DNA from 4 places in the Paenibacillus urinalis genome. Region 1 is predicted to be linked to each of the others. Evidence: riboswitches for the same ligand, from Rfam matches in the RefSeq annotation. Region 1 holds a riboswitch; each other region holds the start of a gene.
The links. Region 1 has a riboswitch for cyclic di-AMP ahead of PUW25_RS10700 (C40 family peptidase). Riboswitches for the same ligand answer to the same signal wherever they lie in the genome.
Positions count from the first base shown of each region.

Region 2: linked by a shared signal. The riboswitch ahead of ehuB (ectoine/hydroxyectoine ABC transporter substrate-binding protein EhuB) and the one ahead of PUW25_RS10700 (C40 family peptidase) in region 1 are both predicted to bind cyclic di-AMP.
Region 3: linked by a shared signal. The riboswitch ahead of PUW25_RS27285 (C40 family peptidase) and the one ahead of PUW25_RS10700 (C40 family peptidase) in region 1 are both predicted to bind cyclic di-AMP.
Region 4: linked by a shared signal. The riboswitch ahead of PUW25_RS02065 (hypothetical protein) and the one ahead of PUW25_RS10700 (C40 family peptidase) in region 1 are both predicted to bind cyclic di-AMP.

Region 1 covers NZ_CP118108.1:2,295,635-2,303,014, forward strand. Annotated here, with positions in the region: gene PUW25_RS10690 (glucose-1-phosphate adenylyltransferase) at 16-1,164, shown strand; gene glgD (glucose-1-phosphate adenylyltransferase subunit GlgD) at 1,190-2,290, shown strand; gene PUW25_RS10700 (C40 family peptidase) at 2,416-2,877, opposite strand; cyclic di-AMP (ydaO/yuaA leader) riboswitch at 2,884-3,021, opposite strand; gene PUW25_RS10705 (DUF11 domain-containing protein) at 3,362-5,056, opposite strand; gene PUW25_RS10710 (DUF7507 domain-containing protein) at 5,053-7,380, opposite strand, start outside.
Region 2 covers NZ_CP118108.1:2,890,823-2,898,202, reverse strand. Annotated here, with positions in the region: gene PUW25_RS13380 (glycoside hydrolase family 5 protein) at 178-1,380, shown strand; cyclic di-AMP (ydaO/yuaA leader) riboswitch at 1,706-1,849, shown strand; gene ehuB (ectoine/hydroxyectoine ABC transporter substrate-binding protein EhuB) at 2,137-3,036, shown strand; gene ehuC (ectoine/hydroxyectoine ABC transporter permease subunit EhuC) at 3,038-3,691, shown strand; gene ehuD (ectoine/hydroxyectoine ABC transporter permease subunit EhuD) at 3,694-4,356, shown strand; gene ehuA (ectoine/hydroxyectoine ABC transporter ATP-binding protein EhuA) at 4,440-5,222, shown strand; gene ectA (diaminobutyrate acetyltransferase) at 5,253-5,765, shown strand; gene ectB (diaminobutyrate--2-oxoglutarate transaminase) at 5,783-7,075, shown strand; gene PUW25_RS13345 (ectoine synthase) at 7,072-7,380, shown strand, end outside.
Region 3 covers NZ_CP118110.1:169,903-177,282, forward strand. Annotated here, with positions in the region: gene PUW25_RS27265 (response regulator transcription factor) at 1-116, shown strand, start outside; gene PUW25_RS27270 (YdhK family protein) at 174-767, opposite strand; gene PUW25_RS27275 (sensor histidine kinase) at 992-2,371, opposite strand; gene PUW25_RS27280 (four-helix bundle copper-binding protein) at 2,831-3,160, shown strand; cyclic di-AMP (ydaO/yuaA leader) riboswitch at 3,439-3,573, shown strand; gene PUW25_RS27285 (C40 family peptidase) at 3,579-4,058, shown strand; partial or broken gene PUW25_RS27290 (IS110 family RNA-guided transposase) at 4,517-5,718, shown strand; gene PUW25_RS27295 (protein-tyrosine phosphatase family protein) at 5,940-6,368, opposite strand; gene arsC (arsenate reductase (thioredoxin)) at 6,449-6,868, opposite strand; gene PUW25_RS27305 (arsenic transporter) at 6,907-7,380, opposite strand, start outside.
Region 4 covers NZ_CP118108.1:442,646-450,025, reverse strand. Annotated here, with positions in the region: gene PUW25_RS02085 (histidine kinase) at 1-435, opposite strand, end outside; gene kdpC (potassium-transporting ATPase subunit KdpC) at 493-1,068, opposite strand; gene kdpB (potassium-transporting ATPase subunit KdpB) at 1,084-3,108, opposite strand; gene kdpA (potassium-transporting ATPase subunit KdpA) at 3,169-4,839, opposite strand; gene kdpF (K(+)-transporting ATPase subunit F) at 4,912-4,989, opposite strand; gene PUW25_RS02065 (hypothetical protein) at 5,122-5,517, opposite strand; cyclic di-AMP (ydaO/yuaA leader) riboswitch at 5,652-5,829, opposite strand; gene PUW25_RS02060 (hypothetical protein) at 6,194-6,640, shown strand; gene PUW25_RS02055 (NAD(P)H-hydrate dehydratase) at 6,767-7,380, opposite strand, start outside.

The DNA.
Region 1 (7,380 bases):
TGAGGAGGCTCTTCCATGAACAAAAAAGAAGTGGTGGCCATGTTGCTGGCCGGAGGACAAGGTAAACGTTTGAAGGGTCTGACCAAAACTTTAGCCAAGCCTGCGGTTTATTTTGGAGGAACCTATCGTATTATTGATTTTCCACTTAGTAATTGTGCCAATTCCGGAATCGATACTGTCGGTGTACTGACTCAGTATGAGCCGCTCATCCTTCATTCCTATGTCGGTATTGGGAGTGATTGGGACCTTAACCGCCGTAAAGGTGGAGTATTTGTCCTTCCTCCGCACGAACGTGAAGGGAGTAACAGCTGGTATCGGGGAACAGCCGATGCGATTTATCGTAATATCCATTTTGTTGATCAGTTTGATCCTGAGCATGTGCTTATATTGTCAGGTGATCATATCTACAAGATGAACTACGATGCCATGCTGCAGTACCATAAGGAGCGGGACTCGGATTGTACGATATCCGTCATTGACGTTCCATTATCTGAGGCAAGTCGATTTGGACTGCTAAATACGAACGATAATTACGAAATCTTCGAATTTGAAGAAAAACCGGCTATGCCGCGCAGCACGCTTGCTTCGATGGGGGTGTACTTGTTCAAATGGACGGTACTCCGCCAGCATTTGCTCGAAAGCGAGCAGGATCCGAATTCTACATATGATTTTGGTAAAGATATTATTCCTCTTCTGCTCCGCAATGAGAAAAGGCTGTTTGCATACCCATTTGACGGATATTGGAAGGATGTAGGTACCGTCCAAAGTTTGTGGGAGGCGAATATGGACCTCTTGGTTGACGATCCACCATTAAATTTGAATGATCCGAACTGGCGGATATTTTCCCGTAATCCTAATGAACCTGCATGCTACATCTCGAAGGATGCGAAAGTGCGCAGCAGTATCGTGAATGAAGGCTGTGTAGTGCACGGTAATGTGAACCGGTCTGTATTATTCTATGGCGTTGAGGTTGGAGAGGGAAGCGAAATTACAGATTCGGTGATCATGCCTAAGGTGAAGATTGGGAAGAACGTCAAGATCCATAAAGCGATCGTGAGCGAAAATATGATCATCAGAGACGGCTCTACAATAGGTGGAGAGGATCAGGATGAAATATTGCTCGTTGATGAAGCTTACAGACCTCATACCTATGGTTTGAAATAATATGAACAGGGACGGTGGCCGATATATGCAACAGCTCATGGGTGTAGTGAATTTGGATCATGAACTCGATTTAATGAACGAATTAACATATTTTCGCTGCGGCGCAGCCGTTCCATTTGCAGGCAGGTATCGTTTAATTGATTTTGTCCTGTCCAATATGATGCATTCCGGAGTTCATAACATCGCTTTATTCGTCCGTCGTAAATATCGATCCCTGATGGATCATTTAGGGGAAGGTGCGCCTTGGGATTTGGATCGCAAGCATGGAGGACTGTTCATATTGCCGCCGGATTGGAATGACCCCACCGACAGATCCAAAGGGGATTTGCAGCATTTTCATAACAATCGTGATTTTTTCCTAAGAGGGTCTGGAACACATATTATTCATACCGGCAGCCAGCATCTCTACACAGTTGATTACAGAGAGATGTTTAATTACCATTTGGAAACACAAGCTGACATCACATTACTGTATAAAAGAGCAGATGAAATCCTCCCCGAATATGAATCAAGCATCCGGATGGATGTGGATAACGGCTGGGTCACCGGGATGCATGGGGAAGGTGGACATCCTAATATTTATTTGGGTGCATTTATTATAGAGAAGCAGTTATTTCTGAAATTAATAGATCATTGTATTGCTCACGGCCATAATCATTTTTTCCGAGATGGAATACAGAACAACCTGGCCAATCTCAAAATTGCAGCTTATGCCTATACTGGATATCATGCCGTGATTAACTCCGTAGACAGCTATTACCGCAACAGCCTGGAGCTGCTTCAGCAGGAACAGTACAACAAGCTGTTTAAATATCATGAGGTGCATACCAAGATTAAGTATGAGCCGCCAACGCGTTATTTGGAACAGGCGGAAGTCCATAATTCCTTAATTGCGAATGGATGCGTTATTGGGGGAACGGTGGAGAACAGTATCATTTTCAGAGGGGTCAAGATACATAACGGGGCACAGATCCACAACTCAATTATTATGCAGAAATGTGTAATTGAGGAGAATGCAGTGCTTGAGAACGTGATATTGGATAAGGATGTACACTTATCTGTAGATCGCCGGCTGATTGGTGATGCCAAGAAGCCTTATGTCATTGCGAAGAGCAGCCAAATCTAAACATAATGCTTCAAGTCGGCTGTGACAAATACAACAGAAGGTCCAGGAATTATTCCTGGACCTTCTGTTATTGATTTTATAGGATTACACTATTTGATTGAACGATAATAAATCGGGTAATGTAATTATAATCCAGCTCTCTCAGCAGAGGCCGGGCTCAGCATTCTTTTGGCGCCGTAATATTTGGAGCTCCAGTAGCCTTTGTTGATCGGTGTAATGGCAATTCCTTTGGAAGAGGTAGCGGACACAAATTGATTGTTGCCCAGGTAAATTCCCACATGAGAAACACCGGATCCGCTGGTATTAAAGAAGACAAGATCTCCCTTTACAAGCTCGGATTTCTTGATAGCCTGTCCTTTATGAAATTGCTGTTTAGAGCTATGAGGCAGATTCACGCCAAGCTGCTTATATACATATCGAGTAAACCCAGAGCAATCGAACCCTGATAGAGTAGAACCGCCAAATTGGTACGGTATGCCTACGGTATTGTTAACTGTTTTAGATAGAATAGAAGCGGATGCTTCTGTAACTCCTGCGGAGAATAATAGAGCGAACCCTAGTGCCGCTGCTGTTAGTGTCTTTTTCAAAGTAAATAATACTCCTTCCAATGCCTGCGAGGTTAGCTAAGGATTCGGTTGAAGGTTCCCTATGATCACTTTAATATTGATCAATTCACCCATAAATGGTCGGGTCCCCCGCTTCTTGGTGCGAGAATTCGGCAGTTATCAGTCATACACCTAATGATTTCGACAACGAAAGTGACATTAATGATTACGAAATTGTTACTTTATCTACTTTTGGATTTTATCATTCACTGGTATATTTATCAACTCTCTTTTCCGAAGTTTGGCATAGTTTTTTCGTTGTTGTGTAAAATAAATCGTGAAGTGCTCGTTAAACCGAAGGTATAGGAACTTTAGAAGGTGTTCATTCGTTCATAAATTTCTAACAAACTTGTCATTAGTTTTTGTCGAATTTAGTAGAATGAAGAGTTAAGTATCATCCAAGAATAGAAAATCCCTCACTTCCAGGAATGAAGTGAGGGATTTTTATATATTGAATATGATATTTCTATTCATCATGCTGCTCGATTACAATGATATATTCGTTCGTATGAACTTCCAGCGTATATTCCTTGTTCTCAAACAAATAAGTAAATAATACAGTAACGTACCCTTTTAACAAATCGGATGGCAGAAGTCCTTCGATATTCACACGAACGATATATTCAATCTCTGCATATTGTCCCGGCTCAAGAACCCCTATGATGAGTATCCCGTCTATCAAATCTTGTATTGAGAAGGGCTTTATGGTCCCATCCTGGAAGTGCAAGATTCCCCTCATAAGCGCTGTACCCGGTGGAATGAGACCTCGCAGCGATAGAGCTGCTGCAAGATTTCCCGTATTGCGAACCAAGATTCGTATGGTGACATCATCACCCCGCTCAACCCGGACAGGCTGTGAAGTGAGCTCCGCCTGAATAACAGGTGCAAGAAATAATACCTGGACCTCTGTCTCCTCACGAAGCGAGACCGTTCTGCTATCGGTCAGTCGATACGTAAACTGGAGAGCTGCTTGATTGATCAGATTCATCTGCGTAATTCGAGAATAGGGGGTGAAGGATACAAGGGCTCGGTACGAAATAACCGTTCTGGATCGAGGAAACAAAGTACCCAGTCTTATACCTAGCACTGGATTTGCATTGTGAACCTCGACCCCGTTAATTTGAACCGAATAATCCTCGAAGATCAAACCTTGTGGAAAATTCATATAGTAAACGGCCTCAATCGGGAGATCTCCCTCATTCCTTATTTCAGCGGTAAACTGAACAGCGCCTCCATAGGTGACTTGCTCCGGCATGACCGTTACGACCATGTTCACGACGGGCTCAACCGGGGAGAGTATGACCTCATTGGAACCGGTTTGAACAGGCAGCCCGTCAGAGGAGTAAGTGACGAATACTTCACTGGATAAGGGACGACTAACGCTGAGCACACGAACTTGGTATGTCAGCTGTACAACCTCCCCAGGATTAATGACGGGAAGTATAAAGCCTTGAACAGGATCAAGACCCGGGGAGATAATACCGTTAAGTATCACACTCCCCGGTACAAAGCTCAATCCTGCAGAGAGCATTACGCTCAATCTCGCATTGATCACGGGTACGGAGCCTGTATTTTGAATCGTTACTGTAAAAGTAATCACATCTCCAACAAAGGTTTGCAATGTGTTTGCACGCTGAGATATGGTGAGCTGGGCATTCGCAAGTGCGATTCGTACACCGTTAGAAGTAACCTCCCTCGTGATGGTTCGACCATCTAAAGTTTGAAAAGTATATGCTGCGCTCGCCACGTTGTAGAGCTCGTTAGAAGGAGGAATGCTGGTGACAATGGCTTGAAAACTGATATTTACCCCTGAGCTGCTGGCAACGATACCTATATTTAGAGGGGAAGTTACGTCTACACCCGGAAGAGGCTGCCCATTACGAATCACACTATTAGCTATAAATTGCATCCCTTCCGGAATTGCATCTCTCACAGTTATCTCTGCATCGGCGTTTCCCGTGTTAGCGATGTTCAGCTCGTAAGTGATGATGCTGCCTAGTGCTGCTTGTGTAACGGAAGCTGATTTCTGAAGCGTAATTACCGGGCCTGTTAAGGGAATGCTCACCAGATTGGAATATGCTACCCCATCTGAAGCTCCCGATATAAAGGTAACCGACGTTTGGTTCTGAAGACGGCGCCCCTGGTTCGGATCAAGGCTCATATCATGACAACCTGCACTTGGAAAGTAACCGTGACAGAGGTACCTTCTTCAATCGTTCCAACATTAATGCCCGAATTCGGATTGGCTGAAGGTCTTGGTACTCCGTCTACGGTAACACTGCCGGTGACAAAAACCGTGCCAACCGGTACAGGGTCAACCATGATGACATTGTTCACTTCAGTGATTCCGTTGTTGGTAATAACGACTGTATACGTGATGACATCTCCGACGACAGCATCAATTGCAGGGGAGCTCTTCACTACAGATACATCTGGCGATGATACGGGAATAACCAGCACATTGGAGCTGACGGTACCGTATATTACACGTCCATCTGGCGGTGAGTACGTATAATTACCGGTTGCTTGATTGACTAACTGCTGAGGATTCGGCAGCGTATCAACGACAACTTGAAGTGTAACGGTAATGGCTACACTGCTTCCAGGCTGAACCAGCCCGACAGGGATGCCAGTGCCCGGATTAGCTCCCGGTTGAGGAACTCCATTAATAAGTACGCTGTTCGGAACGAGCACGGTACCTGTTGGCAGGTCATCAAACAAGACCATATCTCCCGGCAGGTTGCCGTTGTTCGTCAAGCTTAGGAAATATACAATCGTATCGCCAACGGTTGCGTTAGACGAGCTTGCCGTTTTGACGAGATTAAAGATTGGCTGATAGATCGCAGTTGAAACCGTATTCGAATAGGAAGCTCCCGTAAAGGTTCCGGTTGTAAAGCTGATCGATGATTGGTTCTCAATCGTATAAGGCGCTGGGGGCAACGCATTGATACTGACAGCAAAAGTAACGGTTGCTGATGCCCCGGGTGCAAGCGTACCGATGCTGATTCCTCCTGCAGGATTTGCATTCGGCTGAGTAACGCCATTGATTGTCACACTGCCGGGAACGAAGCTGCTCTGGGACGGAAGTACATCAGATAGAACCGCGTTAGTGACGTTCGTAATCCCGTTATTGGTAATTACTATGCTGTAAGTAATGGTGTCTCCTACCACTGCCGTAGGAACCGAGACGCTCTTGACTAAGGTAACGTTCGGTGAAGAGACCGGAATCTGCAGCAGATTGGAAGCAAAGGATCCGTTTAACGTACGACCGTCTGGCAATGTATAGGTAAAGGTTGAATTGGCCTGGTTGGATAGCTGCTGGCTTACAGGCAGGCTGTCTACCGTTACTGAGAAGAGAACAGTGGCTGTTGTCGAGATGACCCCGAGGTCAATGCCTGCTGCCGGATTAGCACCTGCGATCGGAGCTCCATTCACAATGACACTGTTTGGAACCAGTGTTGTACCGGCCGGAATGTTATCCGTTAGGATGACATTGGCTCCATAGTTACCTGCATTGGAGTAGACGATGCTGTAAACGACGGTATCTCCGACGGTAGCATTAGCCGTATTGGCGGACTTTACAGCTGTTAGGATCGGTTGGAATACAGGAGTCGTCACGGTGTTGGAGAAGGCACTGCCGGAGAAGGTACCGGAAGTAAAGGTAACAGTCGTTCGGTTAGTAAGCTCTGCAGGTGTTGTCGGAGGCAGAGCGTTCACCTGCACCTGAAAAGTTACATTGACACTGGCACCCGGCGGAATGCTTCCAATGTTGATGCCGGTAGAAGGATTGGCGGCGGGAACAGATACAGCATCCACCGTTACACTTCCGGGAACAAAGTTTGTAAATGATGGCAGCGGATCGCTCAAAATTACATTATTAACGGCAGCAATGCCGTTATTTGTGACGTTAACACTGTAAGTATTTATATCGCCTACTGATAGCGCCGTCAGGGCAGATATTTTTACTACCGCGACGTTTGGAGCGGACACCGTTATGACAGAGACATTGGATGCGGTGTTGTCGCTTAGGGTTCTGCCGGAAGGAAGTGTGTAAGCATAAGCAATAAACGATTGATTTGATAGAATTTGCGGGCTCGGCAAGGTATCAATAACGACCGAGAACATGATGGTTGTAGAAGTACCTGGAGACACGACTCCCGCGGGAATACCTACTGACGGATCGGCTCCCGGAGCAGGAAGTCCGTTAATTAATACACTATTTGCAACAAAGGACGTCCCAGCTGGGATCGGGTCTGTTAATGTGAATGATGCAGCATAATTGCCTGAATTTGCTACACTAATGGTATAGGTGATCGTATCACCGACAGTCGCATTGAGGGTGCTCCCTGACTTGACAGCATTAAGAACAGGCTCATACACCGGGATAACCGGCGTGTTGGAGTAAGTGGTACCAGTAAAGGCTCCTGAAGTATAGGTAACTGCTGCCTGATTTGTTATTTGAGGAGGACTTGGTACCGTATCTAC
Region 2 (7,380 bases), 600 kb from region 1:
CTATCGAAATACCATATTTACGCGCTTCCATAATTATGTTATTCTGTTAGTGTTACAACTATATTTTGTTTGTTTAATTGTTAGGGGGAGGAGGAAAATATTGCAACTGAAAGTTATATTAAAGGTTGTTAAATGAATCACTTGTTAAAACAAAATATGATAAACGGAGGATTCGTTATGCTTGCACAAATGAAGAAATTTGGCGTTCTCAGCTTAGCTCTTGTATTACTAGTGACCGTTGTCCTTACAGGTTGGAGCACACGCGCATCCGCAGCTAACTTCAGGTCTTTGTCAGCTTCGCAAATTGTACCTGAGATGGGTGCGGGTTGGAATTTAGGCAATCAGCTTGAAGCAACAGTAAACGGCACCCCGAATGAGACCGCTTGGGGCAATCCAGTCATTACACCGCAGCTGATTCAAAAGGTAAAGGCTGCCGGTTTCAAAACCATTCGAATCCCTGTATCGTATCTTAATCATATTGGAAGCGCTCCCAACTATACAATCAACGAAGCTTGGTTGAACCGAATCAAAACGGTGGTTGACTATGCTTACAACGAAGGCATGTATGTCATTATTAATATTCATGGGGATGGATACAATTCCGTACCTGGCGGATGGCTGTTGGTGAATGGAAGTAATCAAGCTGCCATTAAGGAAAAATACCAAAAGGTTTGGCAGCAAATTGCTACTAAATTCAGCAGCTATAATGAGCGTCTTATTTTTGAATCAATGAACGAAGTATTTGATGGTACTTACGGCAATCCGAATGCAGCATATTACGCAAATCTGAACGCCTACAATCAAATCTTTGTGGATACGGTCCGCAAGACCGGAGGCAATAACAATGCCAGATGGCTCTTGATTCCAGGCTGGAATACCAACATTGATTACACGGTAGGTAATTATGGCTTCGTTCTTCCGACGGATAATTTCAGATCTTCCGCTATTCCAAGCTCGGAGAAGAGAATCATGATCTCGGCGCACTATTACTCTCCATGGGATTTTGCAGGTGAGGAATCCGGCAATATTACACAGTGGGGTGCAACGGCAACGAATCCTTCTAAGAAATCCACTTGGGGACAAGAGGACTATCTGGAATCGCAAATCAAAGCGATGCATGATAAGTTTGTAACCCAAGGCTATCCGGTTGTCATTGGTGAATTCGGCTCTATCGATAAAACGGCGTATGATTCTACTAATAACGTTTACCGTCAAGCTTTTGCCAAAGCGGTAGCAGCAACCTCTAAGAAATACAAATCGGTTCCGGTTTATTGGGACAATGGTCATAACGGACAGCATGGATTTGCTCTGTTTAACCGCTCGAATAATACCGTTACCCAGCAAGGCATCATTAATGCCATCATGCAAGGTATGCAATAATTAAGCGATGCGTTTAATCGTACAAGCGGCGTGTTCCCGTAATAGGGGACAGGCCGTTTTTGGCTTTATACATTTACATACCTAGTCACGAGTCACTGCAACACAAAATTATATAGTTTATGTATTGATGATTTAATTCTGTTACTGCACTTGTATGGCTGATTATACTGCTTATGACCTAACAAACAAAGGAATAATGTGGGTTTGTATTCATTTGTTGAAATAGTATAACGTGGGATAAAAACAGTTGTATATTGCAAAAAACACGGAGTTTCTTCCAAAAAATCAATAAAATCGGTTTGACATTTCCAGAACATCCCTTTATCATGGAATCACGCTTAGTTTTCAGATACAGAATCTGGAAAGCGGGGGAACCAGTATTAATGGGGCGAATCACTTGAATTCGAGTGTAGGGTACCATCTTACCCGAGTCCGTCAGCTAACCTCGTCAGCAGTGGATGGGTCTTGTATACATAATGCATATCATCACAAAAGGCCCTTTTTAATTCTAAGGGGGCCTTTTTCTTCATTTTGACCCCTGCTGGCGGAGCTATGTCTTGTTCCCTGGATAGGCGGTCATTTTTTAATTTTACAAGGGGGGATCATGAGAAAAAACGAAAGAAACTCATAAAATGTCAGTTAGGTGAGTACAAGTAAATCAAAAGGACTTGTTTGGGGCTTGTTTTCATACTGACTCGTGACTTTTTGATGTTTAATATCCTAGTAAAAACATATATATACTAGGTTAATTTTGCTATGCCATTTATCAAGATTACAGAACGTGGAAAGGTTGTGGGATGTTTGAAGAAGGGCGTTATTCTTGTATTGTTAACTGTTTTGGTATTGTCATTGACAGCATGTGGGGAAAAAGGAAGCACCCTTGATCAAGCGATTGATCAGGGATATATCACGGTGGGATTTGCTAACGAGAAGCCTTACGCCTATAAAGACGAAAATGGAGAGCTAACGGGCGAAGCCGTCGAGATTGCAAAAGTTATCCTAGAAAGACTAGGTGTAAAAGAGATGAAGGGCGAGCTTACAGAGTTTGGTTCTTTAATCGCGGGTCTTCAAGCAGATCGTTTTGACATGATTACGGCAGGTATGTTTATTAATCCTAATCGCTGTTCAGCTGTATTATTTGCAGATCCGGAATACAGCATTGGGGAGTCGCTCGCGGTAAAACAAGGGAATCCCCTTAACCTAACCAGCTATGAAGATATTGCGGCAGATGATAATGCCAAAGTAGCAGTTATGACAGGAGCTGTAGAAATTGGTTATATGGAAGAGTCGGGAGTTCCTTCTGACCGTATTGTTCAGGTTCCCGATCAAGCCTCAGCTATTAGTGCTTTGCAAGCAGACAGAGTACAGGCGATCACCATGACAGGTCCGTCGCTTACCGCTATGCTGGAGTCCGCGAGCGATGATCAGATTGAACGTGTTGAAGGTTTCAAGCAGCCTGTCATTGATGGTGAGAGTGTCCGCGGGTATGGAGCGACAGCATTTCGTCAGGCGGATACGGAATTTCAAGAAGCATACAATGCTGAGCTTACAAAAATGAAGGAGTCGGGTGAGCTGTTAGAAATTTTGCAGGAATTTGGATTTACTGAAGAAGAGCTTCCAGGCGAAATGACAGCTGCAGCCCTATGCGGAGAATAACATGCCAAGTTCATGGCTTGATTTTCTCCCAACCCTGCTGAAAGGGGCAGAAATTACAATAACGGTCGCTTTCTTTTCAGCAATTCTGGCTCTAATCGTAGCCTTTGCGGCTGGGCTCTGCCGCTTGTCTAAACTATGGATCGTTCGCACTCTTACTACGATATACGTTGAGATATTTCGAGGAACTTCACTTCTTGTTCAGTTATTCTGGCTATATTTTGCACTTCCGTTCATCGGGATCGAGCTTCCAAAAATGTTGGCTGCCATCCTTGCTGTAGGACTTAATTATGGTGCATACGGATCAGAGATTGTTCGAAGTGCTGTACTCTCGGTACCGAAAGGACAATGGGAGGCAGCAACAGCATTAAATATGAAGCCTGGCCTGCGGTTGTGGAACGTTATTCTCCCCCAAGCCTCCATGCAGATGCTCCCTCCGTTCGGTAATCAGCTTGTGGAGCTCATCAAGTCGACTTCACTTGTATATTTCATTACGATGGCGGATTTGACATATCAGGCGATGGTTCTACGCAACAATTACATTTCCTGGACAACGGAGATCCTTATTCTGCTGCTCCTCATGTATTTTGTCATCACTACGCTCGTTTCAATGGGAGTCAGACAGCTAGAGCGTAAACTGACAGCGGGGAGGTTGTAAGCATGTGGGATTGGAATTATGTCGTTGAAATTTTGCCGGAACTGATTGGTGCTCTCCAAATGACGGTATGGATTACGCTTTGCGCCTTTGTCCTGGCACTAATTGTGGGGCTTCTCCTCGCCTTTGCTGCTCGAAGCAAATTCAAACCGATCTCGCTGATCACCAAAGGAATTATTGAATTTGTAAGAAACACACCATTACTGGTGCAGGTCTTCTTCCTATACTACAGCCTGCCGTTGATCACGAATTTATCCATTCCTGCGTTCTATGCAGGCGTAATCGGACTTGGCCTTCACTACAGCACTTATTTATCAGAAGTGTACAGATCAGGTATTGAAGCAGTGGATAAGGGGCAATGGGAAGCAGCGACTGCACTGAACTATACAAAGGCACAAACCTGGCGCACCATTATTTTACCTCAGGCGATTCCTCCCATTATCCCGGTATTGGGCAATTACTTAATTGTCATGTTTAAAGAAACACCGATTCTGAGTGCGATCACAGTAGTTGAGCTGATGCTGACAGCCAAAAACATCGTGTCCGAGTCGTTTCGGGCATTTGAACCTTATACACTTGTTGGCATATTGTTCTTGATCATTAGCTATGTTTCGTCTTTGCTGGTGCAGCAAGTAGAGAAAAGACTTAATCTGCAACGAGGAAAATAAAAAAGGAGGCTACATGTGTGAGCTCAGTCATTCTGAAAGGTACTGATTTAAGCACAGTACGAGGGGGTACGACAAATACCGAAATGAACCCGATCGTGAAATATAGCGGTGTAACCAAATCCTTCGGAGATGTGGAAGTGCTGAAGGGCATTGACCTGGAAATAAGACCTGGTGAAAAAGTGGCTGTCATTGGACCAAGTGGTTCAGGTAAAACCACATTGGGGCGAATGCTCATGACGCTTGAAGAGCCAACCCAAGGAACCATTGAGGTTGACGGCGAACTGCTATGGCACATGGAGGATAAAGGACGGATCATTCGGGCGAATGAAAAGCATCTTCACAAAATGCGCTGTAATGTCGGTATGATTTTTCAACATTTCAATCTGTTTCCACATATGAACGTACTTCGCAATGTAACAGAAGCTCCAAGAAAGGTGCTTGGTTTATCTAAAGCGGAGGCCGAGGAAAGAGCCATTTCTATGCTTGGTAAGGTAGGTCTTGCTGATAAGTTAAAGATGTACCCTGCAAGCTTGTCAGGTGGCCAAAAGCAGCGAGTGGCGATAGCAAGGGCACTAGTCATGCGGCCAAAAGTAATGGTATTTGACGAAGTTACCTCAGCTCTCGACCCCGAACTTGTAGGAGAAGTACTAGAGGTTATTCGTGAGATCGCGGAAGAAGGGGAGATGGCCATGATGCTCATCACTCATGAAATGGATTTCGCAAAGGATATTGCTGATCGGGTAATCTTCGGTGCAGAAGGAGTAATCGTTGAACAGGGAACACCGGAGGAAATTTTTGATCATCCTCAGAGTGAGCGTCTGCAAAGCTTTCTTGCACGATTCCGTTCTGGAGGAGAATCCAATTGAATTCTGATATTAATGGAAAGGAGGAGCAAGATGACTGTAAACACTCAAAAAGAAGTGACGTACCGACAGCCGGCAGCAGAAGATGGAAGCCGGATATGGGAATTAATTCGAGGAACGGGATCACTTGATCTGAATTCGCCGTATTGCTACATGATGCTCGGGGATTATTTCAAAGATACCTGTATTGTTGCAGAAGATGATGAAAATATAGTTGGTTTCATATCTGCCTTTCGCTCACCGAGAAATCCGGAAACCTTGTTTGTATGGCAGGTAGCTGTCGCTTCTTCTCATCGGAGACAAGGCATTGCCAAGTCTATGCTAACTAGATTGCTTAAACATAGGACGATGCAAGGAGTTCGATTCATTGAAGCTACTGTATCACCGAGCAACATGGCCTCTCGCCGGTTATTTCTAAGCTTTGCCGAAGAGAAGTCAATACCTAGCACGGTCACAGTGGGCTATGGAAAAGAACTGTTTCCAAACGAGTCAATTCATGAGGATGAGCCGCTTTTTGTTATAGGTCCTTTTTTTAATGACATTTAAACAGATGGAGGGAAACAATGGATAATCAAGTCATGGAGATGCCGAAGTTAACTGTGTTTAATGAAATGGAATCGGAAGTGAGGAGTTATTGCCGTAGTTTCCAAACCGTCTTTGATAAGGCAAAAAATTCGAGATTGTGGGATACACAGGGGAACGAGTATATCGATTTTTTCGCAGGGGCCGGTGCCCTGAATTACGGTCACAATAATGAAATAATTCGTAACAAGCTGATTGATTATATGATGCGTGATGGAGTTACCCATAGCCTTGATATGGCAACAGACGCGAAGGAACATTTCTTGACCCGTTTCAAGGAGGTGATTCTGAAGCCTAGAGAATGGGATCATAAAGTGATGTTTCCCGGTCCAACAGGAACCAACGCCGTTGAATCTGCCTTAAAGATTGCGCGCAAAGTGACTAAGAGATCCACGGTTCTATGTTTTACAAATGCATTTCACGGTATGTCACTCGGCTCCCTGTCTGTTACAGGAAATGCCTTTAAAAGGCAAGGTGCTGGAGTAGATCTGAACCACTCCATATTTATGCCGTACGATGGTTACTTCGGTTCAGGGGTAGATACAATTCGGTATATGGAGAAAATGCTTGATGATCCAGGGAGCGGCATACCACTTCCAGCTGCAATCATCGTTGAAGCCGTGCAGGGAGAGGGTGGTCTGAATGCTGCTAGTAGGGAATGGCTACGTAATCTTGAGCGGCTGTGCAAAAAGAAAGGAATTCTTCTGATCCTGGATGATATACAGATGGGATGCGGCAGAACAGGTACATTCTTCAGTTTTGATGACGCAGGGATCGAGCCTGATATTATCTGCCTTTCAAAATCCATTGGTGGATACGGCCTTCCAATGGCGCTAACCCTGATAAAACCAGAGATCGATATCTGGCAGCCTGGCGAGCATAATGGAACGTTTAGAGGTAATAATCTTGGATTCGTCGCAGCAGCGGAAGCTCTAAACTATTGGGAAACGAAGGACTTTCAGCTGGATATTGGGATTCGAGAACATCAGATTCGCAGTACATTAGAAAGTATCTCAATTCAGTACCCTGAGCTTATCGTTCAGTCCCGCGGCAGAGGCATGATTCAGGGGCTTGTTTTTGACAAGCCCGAACACGCTGGAAGATTATCAGAGATCGCATTTGAACATGGATTGATAATGGAAACATCAGGTCCTTACAGTGAGGTAGCAAAAATTATGCCTCCACTTACGATAGAGCTGGAATTCTTGGAAAAGGGACTTGAGATATTTAAGAACAGTATAGACCAATTAGCTAAAGAGGAGAGGTTAACATGATCGTTAAGCATTTAGAAGAAATTATTCATTCGAAGGATGACATTGATACACAAACTTGGAATTCAAGAAGATTGCTGTTGACGAAGGATGGCATGGGATTTTCACTGAATGATACGCTAATCAAAGCGGGAACAGAGACGTTAATTTGGTACAAAAACCATGTAGAAGCAGTGTATTGCATCGAAGGTGAAGGTGAGATCGAGGTAATAGGAGGAGAAACGTATCGGATCTCTCCAGGCATGATGTATGCTTTGGATGGTCATGAAAAGCATTATCTTAGAGCTCGCAGCCATATGCGAATGGTG
Region 3 (7,380 bases), on a different replicon from region 1:
CTCACGTTCGAAATATAAGAAAAAAACTTAGAGATGTAGATTTTCCTGCTGATGATTATTTACACACTGTATGGGGGGTAGGGTATAAATGGACAAGTGATAAAAATCAATCTTAGAATATAAAAGGCAGAAGAAGGCTTGTACGATGCTCTCTTCTGCTTTTTTAAGACAAATCACTTAGCAGCTGGTGCTAACTCATTTTCTGTTACCCATTTATGATTCTTAACTTCTTCGCCACCTGTAGTAGGGGTAAAATCAATCATATACACTGTTGTTCTTTCAGCAGAGTCAATTTTAACAGTCGCCCCCTTCATACCTTCCATATGAGAAGCTTCTGTTTGTACTTCATCCCCAGGCGCTAATGGTTCTTCACCTGCATCAACTAGTTCTTCATGAATTACCCATTTATGATTTTCTACGGGTTCTCCACCTGTAGTCGGGGTATAAGAAATCGCATAGGCTGTAGTATCATAAGCACCAACAATAGTTGCTTCAGCGCCTTTCATTCCCTCCATATGCCCTTCTTTAATAATAGCTTTAGTACCGACAGGATACTTAGGATTCTCTGCTTCCTTTAGATTCTCTGGTACTTCTCCTGAAGTCGAATGATTCATCTCAGAGTGATCCATCCCTGTATTTTCTTCTGTACCTTGATTCATGTCCGCATTTTCATTTTGATTTTCATCATTAGCGCCACCACACGCAGAAAGCATAAGCGCTGTGATTAGTGTAATAATACCGATCATCAATTTTTTGTTTTTGAACATAATTAATTCCTCCTTTATTTACACTCACTATAACCACTAAATTTGCAGAAAATATGGAGCAGTCAGACATATAAACCTTACAGACGACACATTTTAATCGTACAAATTCCAAAGTCATTTTAAATATTTCCTGGAAGGTGAACTTAATATACATAAAAAGTTATTTTGAAATAAGAATTTGCTTCTCAAAAATTAAGAAAAGAGCACTAGCAAAGTGCTCTTCTCTAATATTCCTTTTCTAAATACACTTCAAATCTTGTTCCTTTCCCTGCCTCACTAGATACACGAATAGATCCATTGTGTAACTCAACCAACATTTTCGTTATGGCAAGTCCTAGACCGGTTCCTCCATGTTCTCTCGACCTTGATTTCTCGACCCGGTAAAATCTTTCAAATAAGAAGGGGAGTTCTTCTTTTGAAATCCCTGATCCCGTATCTGTAACTGAAATACATACCATAGTATTATTAACTTGCTGTGCTGATATTTCTATAGAGCCCTCCTTCGTATACCGAATGGAGTTATCCAATAAGTTCAAAAAGATTTGTTCAAGTCGACCAGGATCACCATTAACTATCAACGCTAGGTCAATATGATTTTTAATTGTTATCCCTTTGTTCTCCGCTCTCATAGACACTTTACTGACAACTTGTTCTATAATTTTATTGATACATACCGCATCTTTATATATTGTCAATTTACCTTCTTCCATCTTGGATAAATCGAATAAATCAATAATCAAGCGATTAAGCCGTTTAGCTTCCTGTGATATGATGTCTAAGTATTTTTTCATATCTTCTTCAGTCTCATAAAGTCCCTTTGATATTACGTTTGCATAACCTTCAAGGTACATAATTGGCGTTTTAAGTTCGTGTGAGATATTAGCAAAAAACTCAGTACGTGTATCTTGATATCGTTGCAAGTCTTTTGCAAGATCATTTATTGCAGCTGCTAATGAACCAATTTCATCCCTAGTACTCACTTCTACTCTACTATCAAGATGACCAGCAGCTATTTTTCTAGTAGCTTTCTCCATCTGAACCAAAGGTCCAGACATCTTTCTTGATAAAAAAAATGAAACACCCACCGCTATGATAAAACCGATCAATCCAGTTAAACATAAGAGCTGTCTTACCTCCAGTATAGAGGAATTAACGATATCAAGTGAAGAAATCACAAGAACTCCACCCCCAATATCCAACAATGGTTTACCAGAGATTAGGTAGGATTCTCCATTCTCAGTACTATAGTTTATCATTAATGATTCTCCGTTAAGTAATCTATTGATTTCAGTTGCGGTAATGAAATTTACATGATGATTAGAGGCCTTACTTGATTTTCCTAATAATTCTCCTTGCCTATCTAAAACAAAGATCTCCACCTTCGAAAATTCTGCCATAGTGGATATCAAATCCGTAGGTATGCTCTTACTAGAATGTACCATTTCGACAAAATGGGATGACATTTCGGCCACATCTTGTTCTGATTTTTGATAATACATATTCGAAAAGATTTTATCAACGACAAATCCCAAGGAAAGCAGAACCGTTAACAGCAGAGATACGATAATAATTCCTAATTTAAAAGCTATTCGATTCATTCTCATATGTGACCACCGTTCTGTTAGTTATGTCTAAATCTATGACACTTATAATTCTCTGATATATGGAGTAGTGAGTGTCTCAGAAATACTATTGTGACCTCGTAACCAACGATCACCTTATAACCCAACATTATTCCTCCATTAGGAGGTTTATATTATTATACGCCTGAAATTTGAATATTTTGTGCATAAACACGACTAATCTATTTAAAGTTCTTAGTTCCGGCTATGGTAGAGAAATAGCTTTTCAAAGTGATTTTTATGCTTCAAGCTGATCATTAATCATCTTAGCTTTTGAAAAGATATCGAGAATTTTTTTTATTTTGACTCATTATCTCCATATATTCTGCACATTTTTGGTTTATTGAAATACAAGGCCTTGAGGAATCTGGTATGTATCGAGGACTAATTGTAAATAGTAATTACGTATGTAAAGAATTAATCACTGAAAGGAGAATGGAAATGTCACATGAACAGTATAAACAATGTATAGAGGAATGCTTACGATGTATGGTGACTTGTAATCACTGCTATGATGCTTGTTTAAAAGAAGAAGACACTAAAATGATGGCAGAATGTATCCGTTTAGATCGGCTTTGTGCTGACATCTGCTCTTTTGCTGCAACAGCAATGAGCAGTAATTCACCATTTATCAAAGAAATTTGCTCATTGTGTGCTGAGATTTGCCAAGCATGTGGTGATGAGTGCAAAAAACATAATCATGACCATTGTCAAAAATGTGCGGAAGCTTGTTTTAAATGTGCAGATGTATGTCGTAACATGGCTGCATAACATTAAAACTACTTTTATAACCGCTCCCAGTAACTGGGGCGGTTATTTTTGATTACAGCTGAAACAGTTTCTGATTATTAAAAAAGACATATCTATTACAAATTTGTTATGGTTATATGTCACAAAATTTGATGAACTTTTTTTAGTCTGTCAATTTTTATTTAAAATCTCGATATGTTAGATAAAAATCCTTATCAAATCATAAGAAGCAACAAATTTTAAAGGTTATAATTGACAAGTCTCGATTTATACACTACAGTGATTAGTGTTACAATATTTTAATTATTTTGCCGAATTTTAATCTATTAAAAACGGGGGAACCACACTGGGTGAATTGTTCAAAATAGTGTTATATATAGGTAACCTTCTACCGAACCCTTAAGCTAACTCCGTAGGCATCGAAGGGAGAATATTATACTTGAAAAAAATTATTATGTCTCTATTAGGGGCTGTTATTATTATTTCTTCTGGAACCACAAGTGCATTTGCTAATGACCAATCAAAATTACAATCAGAAGTTAGCCAAGTGGTAGGAACACCTTATAAATGGGGTGGAACGTCCGTAGCAAGTGGCTTTGATTGCTCCGGCTTCATATTGTACATATTTGATAAATTCAATCAAAAACTTCCTAGAACTTCGGCTGCTCAAGCCAAAACAGGTACTGCGGTAGCAAAAAGCAACTTAAGAACGGGAGATTTGGTTTTCTTCAATACGAGTGGAAAAGGAATATCTCATGCAGGGATCTACATAGGGGATGGACAATTTGCTCATTCCTCGAGCAGTAAAGGAGTAAGAGTAAGTAAACTTTCGGAAACATACTACAAGGAACGGTACGTTACAGCTAGAAGAACAATTAGTGATAAGAATTTTTCTAAGATGGTTGATGACTCTCATTAAAGAGGGAAGGACAAGCTACTTCACAGCACTTTGTTAATGATTCTAAACATCTTCTACTTTGAAGTAGAAGATGTTTTTTTATTTATCTTTCACTGTGGTTTATGTAAGGATTAAAAAAATATATACTCCTAGGTAACAAGTCCGCCTTATCTGTTGGAAGTTTGACTTAAACTTAAACTATTTTTAATTTAATTTTGTTAAACTAATCTGCCCGTTCGTATTATGAGGTCACCAGATCTTTCTGGTCGACCTCTTTTTTGTTTGGTCGTAAGATAGCGGTAGCCGGGGATCGAGCGTATCTGCCCGTGGGACTTGGATCCCGAGAGCTATTCTGTTCATCCCCCCTACTTGTTCAACCATGGTTAGGCTGGTTGGGACGTTGATCCCGTATCACATGCGATAGTGTGGAAAACAAGAAGGTTAGGGGTTACCGGTGAATATACTTTGGGAGTGATGTCATGAATCCAGTCATTGGTTTGGATGTGTCCAAGGGAGAGAGCCATGCACAAGCTTTTTTAGACCGCGGAGAAGCTCATGGGAAGATCTTTAGATTTAATCATGATCTAGAGGGATTATCGGCTTTTCTTAATTATGTTAGAGCGGTAGAATCAGTTGCAGGCATAAGCCCTTGTATTGTGATGGAGGCAACAGGTCATTATCATAGCCCTGTTGTTCAGTTTCTGGATGAGCACCAGTATCTATACATCGTCATTAATCCGTTAATCTCATATGAAGCTAAAAAGACTAATTTGAGACGCGTCAAGACGGATGCTGCTGATGCCTATCAACTTGGGGCCCTGTTCTATAAAGAAGAATTCGAACCCATCAAAAAACGGGGGCAGCATCTCATGAATTTACGCTATCTCACGCGTCAGCATGAATCTTTAACGGGTATGTATGTTCAAGTGAAGCTGCAGTTCCAGGCTATTCTAGATCAGGTTTTTCCTGAATACCATGGTGTGTTCGGTGACCTCTATTCGAAAGTTTCTCTTCGATTCCTAGCTTTACACCCGACCTCTAAAGAAATCCTGGAAATGTCGGAGCAGGAAATTTCAACAGAGATACACCACCTGATCGCACGAGGCAAATCCACCTCATGGAGTTTGGAACGTGCTCAAATTCTAATGGCTGCAGCTAAGCGAAACCCCTTTAAGGAGACGGCATTTCCAAGTCATCTGATCTCCATGCAACTGCTCATTAAATTGCTTCTTCAATACCAGGACCATCTAGCAGACCTTGATAAATCGATAGAGATCCTGGTTGAAGAGTTACCTGAATATGATTTAATCCAATCGATACCTGGTATCGGTACTAAAATTGCTGCAACAATTTTGGCTGAGATTGGGGAAATCGATCGATTCGATCACGCAAAGAAGCTGGTGGCTTTTGCTGGTGTTGATCCCAGTGTATTTGCTTCAGGTAAGTTTGTGGCAACCCAAAACAGAATCACGAAACACGGCTCCAGAAGGCTTCGTACAGCCCTGTATCAAGCTGTGCAATGTGGTATTCGTAGTAATAGAAACAAGAAATTAAGAACTTACTACGACAAAAGCGTGCTGAAGGAAAGCTTTTCAAAGTAGCGGTAATTGCTTGTGTAAACAAACTCATCCACTGGATTTTTGCTATCTTGACTTCGAAAGAAGCATTTCGGCTAGAATAAGTTGAATGAAATTCAAAGATATGAAATATATTCCTGTGCCGAAGGGGACGGTTATTTATCATGCCCTTTTTAAAGTATACCACCTCATGAAGTCGCAATTAATAATTAAATATTGACAAGCTATTAGCTGGAATAGCTTAATGAAAATGGAGCAGTTGCCGACTGGCAATCTGCTCCATGCTATTTGTCTATATAAATAAAATAACTGCTTGGCTGCAAATTTACATTGTTTTATATAATCGGCGAAGTGCATCTCTCATTTCAGGCTTAATATTGATATCGGGTCTCTTAGATTTTGCAGTTAGTTCAGCAGAATCTACATCCTTCTCGTGTCCTAATTCAAGCAGAAGTCCTGTTGAAACCGTTCCTGTACGATTACGCCCTCCTGAACAGTGAAAGTATACCTTCTTCCCTTCATCCACTGCTTTCTTAACAGCATGAATAGCCCTTTTAATCGATTCGTCTTGATGATCTTGATCTTCAACGATAGGGAAATGGTGACGAGTGGTACTCTCACGTAACTCTAAGTTGCCACTTGAACCGTCCCGCAAGTCAAACACATCCGTTATCCCTTGCTCCTTTACCGCCTGTTCAATATCATCAGCACCACCTATATAGACTTTATCTTTAATAAGTTCATGATAACTCATTGCTGGTTTCCTCCAAATTCTCTAAGATAACTTCTATCCCTAAAGAAGCCGAGAATTTAATCTCGGCTTACTTTGTACGCTTACTGGCCCGTTTTCGCGAACGTTTCGATACGCTGTCCAATCTCATCACGTACCCGTTGGAATACTGACCATTTTTCTTCGTCTGTTCCTTGGGCTTTCGCTGGATCATCAAATCCCCAGTGTTCACGGCGAACATTTGGTGGAGTAATTGGACATTTATCAGCTGCATCACCGCAAAGAGTGATGACAAGATCAGCGGAATTCAGAATAGTTGGGTCGATCATATCGGATGTTTGATTGGAAATATCAATTCCCACTTCGTTCATTGCTTTTACCGCATTTGGATTTAATCCATGGGCTTCAATTCCTGCACTATACACATTCCATTCGTTCCCAAGGTGTTTTTTAGCCCAGCCTTCAGCCATTTGACTGCGGCAAGAGTTTCCAGTACACAAGAAATAGATCGTTTTTTCACTCATATTGTTATCTCTCCTTTAATAAGTCCAAACTATATTTTTTATAAAATGAGGAGCCATAGGTACAAACCTAAGAGTGTAATAAACAGGGTTGGAATCGTAATAATTATCCCTGTCTTAAAGTAGGTTCCCCATGATATTTTGATGCCTTTCGTTGAAAGTACATGCAGCCATAGAAGCGTTGCTAATGAACCGATTGGAGTAATTTTAGGTCCTAAATCAGATCCGATGACGTTTGCGTAAACCAAAGCTTCTTTTATGACTCCTGTAGCATGAGTCGCATCAATAGCAAGCGCATTAATCATTACTGTCGGCATGTTATTCATAATGGATGAAAGAATAGCTGCAATGAATCCCATTCCCATCGTTGCTACAAATAATCCCTGCTCTGCCACAGATGCAATTGCATCAGCCAAGAGATCTGTCATGCCTGCATTTCGTAGTCCATATACAACAACGTACATCCCGATTGAAAAGAATACGATATTCCAAGGTGCTCCTTTAACTACTTCTTT
Region 4 (7,380 bases), 1.9 Mb from region 1:
TGTCAGCTGACTGGCTGTATGCTGAACCCCTTCCAGTTCATAGACATTCACGGTCGTGACCACACTGATGCCATGCTTAAGGAGCCGCTCTACTTCCTCAAGCCGAGTTCTTGCAGCTGCATCTGGACGATTACGGTGGGCCAGCTCATCGACCAGAACCCATTCAGGACGACAGCAGAGGATCGCTTCCACGTCCAGATCCTCCGTCTCTGTCCCGCCTCTGCTCCAGATGATGCCAGGAACTCGGTCCAGCCCGTTCATGAGCTGGGATGTCTCGACCCGGTCGGAGGCCGTCATAGAGCCGATCACAACATGGACTCCCTGCTCACTTAACGATCGGCCCTCCAGCAGCATATGATACGTCTTCCCTGTTCCACTCGCTGCACCAATCAGGATGTGCAGCCTGCCTCGGCCCTGCTTCTGAATAACTGCCAATATTTCTTCCGGTGTTTTTCTGCGAAAGGTATCGATTCAGCTCCCCTCCTGCCGCCTTTACTGAATTGTAAACTTCGATTGAAGCTCTAGATTAAGTTCCAGGACACTAACGACAGGCTCTCCCAGGAAACCGAATTGTCTGCCCTTGGTATGCTGGTCAACCATCTGCATAAGCTCTTCCTCGGAGATGCCGGTTTCAGCATGGATTCGTGGAATTTGCACTCTTGCCGCCTCTGGACTAATATGTGGATCAAGCCCCGAGCCTGAATTCGTGATAAGATCTGCGGGCAGCTGGCTTATAGGGACTTCGGGGTTCTCCTTCTGCCACTCTTGTATGGAGGCTTCCATACGAGCAAGTAAATCGGGATTTGAAGGAGCATAGTTGCCCGAGCCCGAGCCTGCTGCATTATACTCGATGCTGGATACTCTTCCATGAAAATACGCGGGCTCTGTAAACTGCTGCCCAATCAGCTCTGAACCGATCGGCTCTTGCTGCTCATTGTAGATCAGACTGCCATTCGCCTGATGCGGCATGGTGAATTGTGCGATGCCGGTGACCAGCAGATTGTAGCCCAGTCCAAGCAGCAGCAGCAGCGCAAGGCTTACCCTCAGTGATATCGTCCATACTTGCATATCTGTATCTTCCTCCTATACCCAAATGTGTACAATCAAGTCAATTATTTTGATGCCGATAAACGGAGCAATTACGCCGCCGATGCCATAGATCAGCAGATTCTGGCGAAGCAGGCCTGCCGTGCTCATGGGTTTATACCGAATCCCCCTCATCGCCAGCGGAATCAGCAGCGGAATGATAATCGCATTAAATATAAGCGCAGACAGGATGGCAGATGACGGTGAGCCCAGCTTCATGACGTTGAGTGCTTCAAGCTGAGGAATAGCCAGCATGAACATCGCCGGAATAATGGCAAAATACTTGGCGATATCATTCGCGATACTGAACGTCGTCAGCGCTCCCCGTGTCATCAGCAGCTGCTTCCCGATCGCGACCACCTCAATAATCTTGGAGGGATCAGAATCAAGATCAACCATATTGGCCGCCTCCTTAGCAGCAACCGTACCACTGTTCATCGCTATCCCTACATCCGCTTGGGCCAAGGCCGGTGCGTCATTCGTTCCGTCTCCAGTCATCGCGACGAGCTTGCCTTCCGCCTGCTCTCGTCGAATCACCGCAATCTTATCCTCTGGGGTACTTTCCGCAATGTAATCATCCACTCCGGCCTCTCTGGCGATGGTTGCTGCGGTCAGCGGATTGTCACCTGTACACATGATGGTCTTGATCCCCATCTCACGCATCTGATCAAAGCGCTCCTTCATCCCCGGCTTGACCGTATCCTTCAGATAGATCAGTCCGTAGATTTTACTGTCGACTGCAACTGCGAGCGGGGTCCCACCGGCTGTTGCAATGGCATCACTGTTCGTATCAAGGTTCGACGGGATGCTGCCTCCTTGCTCCTTCACCCATTTTTTAATAGAATCCACTGCGCCCTTTCGTACCCGTCTTCCATCAGGAAGATCCAGCCCACTCATTCTTGTCTCCGCCCTAAAAGGTACGAACTCCCCTTCGGCCGCATTTTCATCCATCGTAATCGACATCTTCTTCATGAGCTCCAGCACCGATCGCCCTTCCGGCGTCTCATCCTTGACTGAGCTGACAGCCGACCAGTACACTAGCGATTGCTGTGTCTCTTCTCCAACCGGCACAAATTCACTTGCCATTCGGTTCCCATAAGTGATCGTCCCCGTCTTATCCAATATAATGGTGCTCACATCCCCAGAAGCTTCAACTGCCTTACCAGACATCGCCAGCACATTAAACTGAGTAACTCGGTCCATACCTGCAATCCCAATAGCAGACAGCAGACCGCCGATGGTCGTCGGAATCAGACAAACCAGCAAAGCGATAAGGATTGGGATTTCCAGCTGGATTTCCAGATAACCCGCATAAAACGGAAGCGTAACAACAACGAGCAGGAAAATAATCGTAAGGCTCATCAGTACGGTGTTTAACGCGATTTCATTCGGTGTCTTCTGCCGCTTGGCACCTTCCACCAGGGAGATCATCCGGTCAAGGAACGACTCTCCCGGGTCACTCGTAATCCGGACCTTGATCTGGTCACTGACAACCCTTGTGCCGCCTGTCACCGAGCTGAAATCTCCGCCAGCCTCCTTAATGACCGGTGCCGACTCTCCCGTAATCGCCGATTCATCGACGGAAGCAAGTCCTTCAATAACCTCACCATCACCCGGTATCAGCTCACCTTCTCTTACAAATACGACATCGCCTTTACGGAGCTCTGAGGAGGAGACCACCTTGATGTGATCGCCAGCCACCTTGTTTGCTGAAATGTCCTGCTTGGTCTGCTTCAGACTATCGGCCTGTGCCTTCCCCCGGCCCTCAGCAAGCGCCTCCGCAAAATTGGCGAACCAGACAGTAATCAGCAGGATCACTGTGACGGTCAGATTAAATCCCCGTGAGCCATCCGTACCGAGAAGATTCGGAAACAGGGTCAACAGAAACGTGATCACCATACCCACTTCGACGACGAACATGATCGGATTTTGCAGCATTAACTTCGGGTTCAATTTATAGACAGCTTCAAGCATCGCTCTCTGCACGAGCTTCTTGTTCAGCATTGATTTCTTTTGTCCCATTGACGATCGTTCCTCCATTCAAATAAGAGCTTCAACTTTTTTATGAAAATCGTCCCTACACTATCTGCTCAGCGTCAAATGCTCTACGATCGGTCCAAGCACCATCGCCGGGAGATAAGTTAGTGCCCCTACAATCAGCACGGTACCGACAAAGACCGCGGCAAACAAATAGGTGTCCGTCCTAAATGTACCTGAGCTCACAGGGATGCTCTTCTTCACAGCCAGTGATCCTGCAACCGCAAGCAGCAGTACAATCGACAGATATCTGCCCAAGTACATGACAATTCCGGTCGAAATGTTCCAGAACGGTGTAGCATCTCCTAAGCCTTCAAATCCGGAGCCATTATTGGCAGCCGATGAAGTGTACTCATACAGCACCTGCGACAGACCATGGTATCCGGGATTCGATATCGTGTCCGCATTGGTGAACAGTGCCAAAGCTGTAGGAGCCAGAATAAGCAGCGGCTGAATCAGCAGGCTGATTGCAATCAGCTTAATCTCTTTGCCTTCCAGCTTCTTGCCGAGAAATTCCGGAGTGCGTCCCACCATCAGACCGGATAAAAAGACAGCAATGAGTGCGTACATGAGCACATTCAGGAAGCCGGCTCCCATACCGCCGAACACCGTGTTCAGCATCATATTAGCCAAAGTGACAAGACCGCCAAGCGGTGTCAGCGTATCATGCATCGTGTTAACTGCTCCTGTCTCGGAAGCGGTCGTTACGACCGAATACAGAGATGACAAGGCCACACCGAAGCGGGCTTCCTTCCCCTCCATACTGCCGCCTTCCTGCTGAACTCCTACAGCCTCCATCGCAGGGTTACCGTTCGTTTCAGCACCAAGTGATACCCCCATCAGCACGAGAAACATGATCGCCATCGAGACGAACAGGACACGCCCTTGCTTCTTGTTCCCCACCATCTTGCCATATGCGAAGGGCAGGGAGACCGGGAACAGAAGCATCAGCACCATCTGCAGCAGGTTCGTGAATCCATTAGGATTCTCAAACGGATGAGCCGAGTTTACTCCGAAAAATCCACCGCCGTTATTCCCCACCTGTTTAATGGACAGGAAGGAACCTACTGGACCTCTCGCAATTTCCTGAACACCACCCTCAAGCGTCGTTACGGCTGCTGTTGCTTTTAACGTCTGTGGAACACCAGCAGCAATAAACAGAATAGCGGAGACAATAGCGACAGGAAGCAATACCCTTGTTATACTTCGCACGACATCTACGAAGAAGTTACCGAGCGGCTTGCCTGTAAGTCCTCTAATAAATGCGATCGCCACCGCAAAGGCCGAGGCCGGAGCAGTAAACATCATGAACACAATGGCGATCATCTGTGATAAATAGCTGAGACCAGATTCCCCGCTGTAATGCTGCAGATTCGTATTGGTCATGAAGCTAATCGACGTATTAAAAGCAAGCGTCGGCTCCATACCTGCTACACCGCTTGGATTCAGCGGCAGATGGGCCTGTATCCGAAAGATCAGATAGACGAGTACAATCATGACCGTGTTACTGATGACAAAGGAAGCTGCGTACTGCTTCCAGGTTTGATTCGTCTCCTTGATGCCGCTGACAGCATAGAGGGGTCTCTCTATCCATTTGAACCACGGATCGATCCGGGTTGGTTCATAACGGAATGCACTTGCAATATATAGACCTGCAGGGCGAGCCAGCAGGAGCACGACCGCGAGGGTCACACAGATGGATATAACGGTTAACATATCGACTTATCAGCCTCCTGTTAGTGAATGTCGTTTATTCATTGTTAAATGAATCTAGTTCTTTGTTCTGTCTCAAAATTTCTCTGGGTTAAGCAGTGCGTAGACCAAATAAATGAATACAGCAGCTGCAATAGCAAGCAGCACCCACATCATTTTTGTTCACTCCCTTCCGAGGTGATTAAGTCTGAGCCTTTGATAACTCCGATTGAAATAAGCGTCAACAAGCTGATCAATACGATCATGATAAAATCCAGCATTGGTTTAGCACCTCCCGATTCCGGTTTAGAGTAAGAAAGAGCAGTCGCTGCCGCGGCTGTAGATGACATGTGTTGCACCAAGCCCTCTGTAGATGAGCCGCGGCTTGCTTCGCTCTGTAATGACATAGATTGGCTTACAGGTCCATGACCGGCAGACTTGGATGTACTTACAGCACACGGGCAGACTCTCCTCGAACAGAAATACGTGACCTACGTGGAAATCAGGGGGCTCAGGTGCCTGTTCGAAAGAATCCACTTGAATGACCGGTTCCACATAGAGCCTTTGCATTTCTTTACGCTCATGCTCAGAGCTGACCAAGATGGCAAACGGCAAACCCTTCATGAGCAGGGTCTTTATAAAGGATCTGCCCGGCTTACCCCCAGCTGCAACAATTATGACGTCATCGTCATCAACGGACATTTGTGCATTCCCCTCCTGTTTCTCCCTTCATCCGGCAATAAAAAGAAGCCGAGCAAGAGAAATCTCTCTCGCGCAGCTTCTTATTCGTAGGCAGGCGGGAACAAGCCGCTGCCACTTAAGAGCTCGGATATAAGAAAGTCTCTCTAGATACGCTGACGAGGTTAGCTGTCGGATTCGGGCGTGAGAGTCGCCCTACCTGTACTAAGCACATATGGTGTGCTCTTCAGGATTCACCCCTCGAAGCCTGCATAGCAAACCTCACTGGTTCCCCCGCTCCTTTTCATTCATCAAAGGATTAAGCGGTATGAAATTGTATGGCGAAAGCTTTTATGCCAAGAATCATAATCCTGACCGAATGTGCTGTAAAGAAAGTCCGCTCCTCATATAAGACGAATTTCGAATCATTGACTTCGCATAGCGGATTGTTATCTTTATTTTCCTCTTCGTTCCTCTCTCTAACTCCACTTTCCTTGCTTTTTGCGCAAGAAGCTGACAACGATAGATATAGGTCCGATCGGTCGAGATTGGCCCTTAATTAACCGCTTACTTTCATCCATTTCGTCCGATTTGCTGAAAAACCGGTTTTTTTAGAACAAGGATCATTTTACTCGTCTGTGACATTTGCTATATGATGATCAACATAATAATGAGGATGATTAATGGAGGATGAATACTCGTGGCACTCGCCTATATGGGGAATAATTCAGTACCTGCTTATACAACGGATGCGATCAGCTCGATGGAAATCATACGCTATGATTCACGCCGGCTTCCTTATTTGACAGAGGAGAAATATCATTACTGCGGATTGTTTAAAATAACCTGCGGGACAGCACACGGCTTTGCTGAATTTGAGCTGCCACAGGAGAGTGCTCCCGGGGATCTGATTCCATGGATCTCTGTGTTTGCCATCCTGAAGGAGCTGACCGTGGAGCAGGCCAAGCTCTGCGTTGCAGATCATGAACAGGAATGGGGAATGGAACGAACCCGAATAGCCGAGGAAGCACTCGCAGATCTGCAAATGATGCAGGACGCGGATGAAGAGCTGCATCCTGTTATCAGTTCCAGACTGCTCGTTCGTTCTTTTTTGATGGAGTATGGGCTGACGTATTATTCCTTCTAAGTTCCTGGTCGTCAAGATTTACTCCAATACTAAACGTAAAAAGGACACGCTTCTGCGTGTCCTTAAATTTGACTTGTAAATCTGTGTGCAGACGCCTTACCGGCGGCTCCTTGCCAATACGCTGTATTACAATGCGTCAATAATGTCGCCGGCAATAATGCCTCCCGGATGATGCCGCTTGTATGCAGCACGTTCTCCGGAGAGTCCATGCAGATATACACCGTATGCTGCTGCCTGCTCAGCGCTCCATCCCTGAGCCAATAGACCCGCTATAATGCCGGTCAGCACGTCCCCTGCACCGCCGGTTCCCATACCGGGATGTCCGGTCAGGTTAATATAGGTGCTGCCTGAAGGAGCAGCAATGACCGTGCGCGAGCCCTTGAGTACAAGGATAACGCCCGTCTTCTCTGCATATGCCGCCGCATGGGTGATCCGGTCTCGCTGGACGTCCTTCGTGGATATCCCCATCAAACGAGCCATCTCCCCCGGATGCGGCGTCAGAATGAGCGGTGCAGTCCGGTTCATCCCCAAGAAGAAATCTTCCCCTCCTGCTGCGACCATATTGAGTGCATCAGCATCAAGTACAATAGGTACATCACATGCTTCAACAATGCGGCGAAGCCACCCTGTATCTCCTTCAAAGCGCCCAAGTCCCGGCCCGATGGCCAGCACATCCTTGCCCTCCGCGAGCTGTATAACTCGCTCTGCTGACTCTTCCGTCCACAGCCCGTCATTTCCGC